2 regions of the Pantoea sp. X-Soil-OKNW-713 genome follow, and region 1 is predicted to be linked to the other one. Evidence: predicted binding sites of a transcription regulator. Region 1 holds the regulator's gene; the other holds the start of a gene.
The links. The regulator PurR, encoded in region 1, represses purine synthesis genes. The targets are predictions, from matches to a motif close to CANGCAAACGTTTGCNTG.
Positions count from the first base shown of each region.

Region 2: pyrC (dihydroorotase) is a predicted target of PurR. The motif match lies at 1,356-1,373, and genes of this name have one in related genera.

Region 1 covers NZ_AP035995.1:1,868,435-1,871,546, forward strand. Annotated here, with positions in the region: gene punC (purine nucleoside transporter PunC) at 1-483, opposite strand, end outside; gene punR (DNA-binding transcriptional activator PunR) at 592-1,503, shown strand; gene purR (HTH-type transcriptional repressor PurR) at 1,500-2,525, opposite strand; gene cydH (cytochrome bd-I oxidase subunit CydH) at 2,811-2,900, shown strand; gene AC6I8R_RS08665 (C40 family peptidase) at 2,964-3,112, opposite strand, start outside.
Region 2 covers NZ_AP035995.1:1,635,044-1,638,155, forward strand. Annotated here, with positions in the region: gene dinI (DNA damage-inducible protein I) at 1-174, opposite strand, end outside; gene pyrC (dihydroorotase) at 244-1,290, opposite strand; gene AC6I8R_RS07520 (lipoprotein) at 1,470-2,033, opposite strand; gene grxB (glutaredoxin 2) at 2,144-2,791, opposite strand; gene mdtH (multidrug efflux MFS transporter MdtH) at 2,881-3,112, opposite strand, start outside.

The sequences.
Region 1 (3,112 bases):
ACTACGCCAGTGAAAATGGCCCATCAGCCAGGCACCGAGTAACGGGGCGAGCGCCGGAGACAAGGCGACCAGCGGCATAATGGTTGCAAAAACTTTGTTGGCCTGGTTTTGCGGATAACGATCCACCACCAGCGCCTGCCAGCTAACGGCGGCAGCGCAAACACCCAGCGCCTGCACAAAGCGCAGCGCCAGCATCAAACGGACGTCGGTCACCCACAACATGCCCAGACAACCCAGGGCAAAAATCGCTAATCCCGCCAGCAGAACCGGTTTACGTCCGAAGCGATCCGACAGCGGTCCCCAGAAGACCTGCGCACAGGCAAAACCACCAAGGAACAGACTCAGACTGGCGCTGATGGTACCGGGGGCGGTAGCAAAATCCTGCTGCATGGCACCGAATGCCGGCAGGTACATATCCGTAGCAAGAAAGCCCAGCATGCTGAGTAAAGCAAGATAAGGCAGAAATCCTTTTGATGACAACATGGTAATTCTCTTTAGACAGGTAAACGCGGAGGAGTGTAAAAGCGTGCGCCAGGTTTTGTGAAACGCTAATATTTGCGCGGTGCTATCAAAAAATTTGCAGGCAAAAATATGTGGTCTGAATATGCGCTTGAAGTGGTAGATGCGGTGGCCCGCAGCGGTAGTTTTAGTGCGGCAGCACAAGAGTTACATCGGGTGCCTTCTGCCATCAGCTACACGGTACGGCAGCTCGAAACCTGGTTGGCGGTGCCGTTGTTCGAACGTCAGCATCGGGAAGTGGTGCTGACGGCGGCCGGGGAGCATTTTGTCCGGGAAGGGCGAAGTGTTATCAAAAAAATGCTGGCGACGCGGCGGCAGTGCCAGCAGTTGGCAAATGGCTGGCGTGGTCAGCTGAGTATCGCGGTGGATTGCATCGTTAAACCTCATCGCACCCGACAACTGGTGAAGGATTTCTACCGCCACTTTCCCGACATGGAGTTGATTATCAGTTATGAAGTGTTTAATGGTGTCTGGGATGCACTGGCCGATGGGCGGGTCGACGTAGCGATTGGGGCCACTCAGGCGATTCCGGTCGGTGGGCGTTTCGCCTTTCAGGATATGGGCGCGTTAAACTGGCGCTGTGTAGTCAGCCCCGATCATCCGTTGGCAAAAAGTACCTTGTTGGATGACGAGACGTTGCGGGCCTGGCCTTCTCTGGTGCTGGAAGACACTTCGCGGGCGTTGCCGCGGCGCATGACCTGGACGTTGGATAATCAACGCCGTCTGGTGGTGCCGGAATGGGAAACCGGCGTCGACTGCCTGCTGGCGGGACTCTGCGTAGGGATGGTGCCGGGCCATTTAGCCCGGCCATTGCTGGATAGCGGAGCATTAACCGAGTTACCGTTACCCACGCCGTTCCCGGATAGCCCATGCTGTGTCAGTTGGTCGGAACAACGTAATTCGCCGGCTCTGGGTTGGTTGCTGAGTTATCTCGGCGATGCCGAAACGCTCAACCATGAATGGTTGAGCGAAACGGAAACTTAGCGGCGGTAGTCGCGGAACGGGCCGTCAGCGACTGAACGGCGTTCAATCAGCGTTGGTTGAACTTCAATGGTTTGCGGTTCTTCACGTTTGCTGGTGATACGATCCAGCAGCATTTCCAACGCTTTTTCGCCTAACTGAGCTTTAGGTTGATGAACAGTGGTCAGCGCCGGCGTGAAATAACGCGCGTTGCGCACGTTGTCATAGCCGATCACGGAGATATCCTGCGGGACCCGCAGGCCCATTTCATCCGCAGCACAGATCGCGCCCATCGCCATGATATCGCCACCGCAGAACACGGCAGTCGGGCGTTGCTTCTGATTGAGGATCTGCTGCATCGCCTGATAACCGGATTCCGGTTCAAAATCGCCCTGCACAATCCACTCGGGCCGCACGGTGATGCCTGCCTCATTCAGCGCCTGCATGAAACCGGCATGGCGGCCACCGCCGGTGTTGCGCTCCATTTGTCCGGGGATGGCACCAATGTCGCGATGACCGCGTTCAATCAGGTAACGCCCGGCGAGATAGCCGCCCTGAAACGCATTGTCCTGCACCGTATCGGTAAAATCGCCACGCGATGCGCCCCAGTCCATCACCACCATCGGGATATTACGGTTCTCTTCCAGCATGGTCAGCAGGTCGTCGGGGTATTCAGAACACATCACCAACAGGCCATCGACACGCTTCTGCGCCATCATCGACAGATATGCGCGCTGTTTTTGCAGGTCGTTATGCGCATTGCCCAGGATCAGCGTGTAGCCGCGATCGAAACAGTGGTTTTCCACCGCCTCGATAATCTCGGCGAAATAGGGGGCTTCACTGGAGGTGGCCAGCAACCCCAGCGTTTTGGTGTGGTTGACTTTCAGGCTGCGCGCCACGGCGCTGGGCGAGTAATGCAGCTCTTTGATCGCTTCCCATACGGCGTTACGCGTCTCTTCCGCGACAAAACGCGTCTTGTTGATGACATGCGAAACCGTGGTGGTGGAGACACCGGCGCGTTTCGCCACATCTTTAATTGTTGCCATGAAAATGGTACTCCCGGGCTTATCGCAACTAACTGATAAGTATATTGTTAAACGTTTGCGTCTGCTAATGGTTTTGCGCCCCGATTTTCGGGGCGAATGGCGAAGAAAAAGACATTAACACCTGGTCAATAACACTTTAACTTGCCGCAAACACAGCGTGCGCAAAATCTGTTGCGCAACGAAAGGCGGCGATTCTAGCAAGCTGGCGCGGATAAGACGAGATTTTTGCCGGAGGCTGTGAGAAAATTACGATAACCCTTCATTTATTGTGACTAAGGAGTTGTGATGAGTACAGACCTGAAACTGGCGCTGTTTACCACTGTGGGCGCGCTACTAATGATTATCGTGTTCAGCTTCACCGCGATCCTTCATTAATAAAAAAGCCGGACCTGAAAATCAGGGTCCGGCTTGTTGTTTTATCGGGTATCGGGCGTTTTTTTAGCGGATGGTTTTGGGGGTCATCATACGGCGTGCCCCGACGTAGTGTTTCAGCCAGTAATCCTCACCCAATGCACTGATTTGAATATCTTTACCGGTACGAGGCGACTGGATAAATTTGCCATTGCCAAGATAAACACCCACATGAT
Region 2 (3,112 bases), 230 kb from region 1:
TTCTTTGCAACCACCAAAAACGCTCAGTTGATTGCCGCTGGCATAGCGAACTTTGACATGATGTTCGTCGTCTGGGAAATCACGGGAGATGCGTCGGGTAAGCTCTGCGCTTAACGCATCCAGTGCGCCCGCAGGAAGGGGCTGAGTTTTTGCTACGGTAATTTCAACACGCATAAACGCCTCCGAGATAATATACTGGTTATTTGTACAGTATAATTATCCCGAAGGCAAGCGCGAAAAATATCAGTCAGTCACACGCCAGTTAAGTGTCTCACCGGCGAGGAAGGGCACCAGGGTATCGTCAGCGACCGCCACGCTCTGCTCAACCGTCCACGGCTCCCGCACCAGCGTCAGTGTCCCTTCATTCAATGGCAAGCCGTAGAAGTTTGGCCCGTTTTCGGAACAGAAGGCTTCAAAGTGCTGCAACGCACCCAGTTCTTCAAATACGGTAGCGTAGGCGGGTAAAGATGTCGGCGCGTTGAAGACCCCGGCACACCCGCAACTGGCTTCTTTCAGATGACGCAAATGCGGCGCAGTATCGGTGCCGAGGAACACACGACGGTTTCCGCTGGCTACCAGTTTGCGCAGTGCCTCCTGATGAATATTACGCTTCAGGATCGGCAGACAATACAGGTGGGGACGCACACCGCCAACCAGCATATGGTTACGGTTAAACATCAGATGCTGGGGAGTGATAGTCGCGCCCAGTAGTTCATTACCGGCAGCAAGATATTCAGCCGCTTCTTTGGTAGTGATGTGTTCCATCACGACTTTCAGGCCAGGGAATTGCTGACGCAGCGGCTCCAGCACGGTTTCGATAAAACGGGCTTCGCGGTCAAAAATATCGATGTGCGAATCGGTTACTTCACCGTGCACCAGCATCGGCATGCCGATTTGCTGCATCCGTTCCAGCACGCGAGCGATAGACGCGATATTGGTCACGCCGTGGCTGGAGTTAGTGGTGGCATGGGCCGGATAGAGTTTTGCGGCCGTAAACACCCCGGCACGAAAGCCTTGTTCAATCTCATCGGGATCCAGAGAATCGGTGAGGTAGCAGGTCATCAGCGGCGTAAAGTTATGCTCTGCTGGCAGTGCAGCGAGAATGCGATCGCGATACGCGATGGCAGCAGCAACGCTGGTCACCGGCGGAACCAGGTTTGGCATGACAATCGCACGACCATTCACCGCACTGGTGTAAGGCAAAACTGCCTGAAGCATTGCGCCATCGCGCAGATGGATATGCCAGTCGTCAGGGCGGCGAATCGTGATTTGCTGGGGTTGGGCTGTCATTCAAAAGGCTCCGGCTAGGTAGAAAACGAAAGGCACGTTTAGGCCGGGGAGTAATCATAAGGATGTGGGCAACCGTTTGCACGGGATTTTATTCATGTTGCGTAGCGGCGCGATTTATCGCGCGGGTTTTACCCCGTACAGTGCGAAAAATCGCGCCGCTACGTATCATTGCAAGGCAATTAGTCAGTGAACGGGATCACCAACTGACCGGGTTTCACTTCCAGGCCTTTGGCGAATTTCTTCGCCAGCGCTTCGCCTTTGCTACGATCTTCGCTCAACACATACGCGGGTTTTTCATCGAAGTGACGTTTCAGCGATTCATTGAGATAAGGCGTCAGCGTTTTCATGATCGACGCCATTTTTTCCGGTTGCACCTGGGCATCAACGATCTCCAGATCCTTCAGGTAGATTGCCCCCTGTTGCGCATTGAAGACCGGCTGTGCTTTCATTTTTAGCTGCATTTCAGCTTGCTGTGGGCCAAACAGGGAGCTGACATTAATGTTAGCTTTACCGGATAAGGTGATCTTACCGGGTTCTTCACGGCCAATCTGGCTGCTCAAATCAGTCAACACAATATGCGCATTCACCAGTCCGGAAACACCCACATCCTTCTCGAAGTTGTTGTGTTTTTGCAGTGCCTGATTAACTTCCTGCTCGCTGATTGTGTATTGGGTTAATTGGTTACAGCCGGCCAGCAGCACGGCAAAAAGCAGGGCCATCAGCCCGGGAAATGCCTTCTTCATACTTTCCTCATCCTGAACAATACGGCAAACGTGCCATAGCCTGCCTGAATCAGGGGCGGGTGTCACCAGGAGAGCGATGAGAAACGCGCGGGCGCTTCTCATCAAAACGGTCAGGCAGCAATAGATGACAGCAAATTCACCTGGGTTTGTTTCGCCATATTGTCGCGATAAGCCGCTACCCGGCTTGGCCATTCGATACCGGCAACCAGGGTCAGTGAACGTAACAACGGAAACAAATTGATATCATCTAGTGATAGCTCACCGTTTACCGCATTGGGTTTGACGATCAATTTATCCAGCTGACGCAAATCATCGTTGATGTTTTTGATTAATCCGGGGGAATGTTTACGCAGCTCGCCAAAATCGCCAATGCTGGCCTGCTTTTTCTCCCGGAAATAATGACGGGCTTCAGGGGTGGCGAACTCAGCAAAAGCAGCGTCAGCAATACGCGGCAGCAGAAGTTTATTCACGTAACCATTCACATGGCGCAACCAGTCGGTGATGGCGGGATTGGTTTTGCCATTCAACAAGGTTTCGCCATCCTGCTTATCCACCAGGCGGACAATATCCATACTCTCCGGCATCGCGCTGCCATCGGCTTTTTGTAGAATGGGTGCCATCTTTTGACCAATGAGCTTTTTGGGGGTGTTCTCGTCGTCATTGAGCATCACGACCAGTTCAATGGGCAGATTTTTCAGGCCAAAAATCATGCGCGCTTTGACGCAAAAAGGGCAGTGATCGTAGATGTAGAGTTTCATCCTGTTTCTCCTCGGTTCCCGGGGGTGACTGGCGTCACCCTTTTTACAGACGTGCGGGAAGTATGGGAGAGATTATGGGTGCGGGCAAATCAGCTGCTGTACAACGCCGGGGCCACCGAGCGCGGTTGAAACTGCCACCACAGCGCCAACAGCGTCATGCTGCCCACCGCGCTGAGCAACATCCACGGCAATTCCGGCAGTGAGAGTTGCTGCCCGACATCAAACATCCAGCCACCGCCGGAATAACCAATCAGACCACCGATTGCCAGGCCAAGACGGCTGAACCCCATATAGCTACCACGCGCGCGTGGGCTGGCAAGC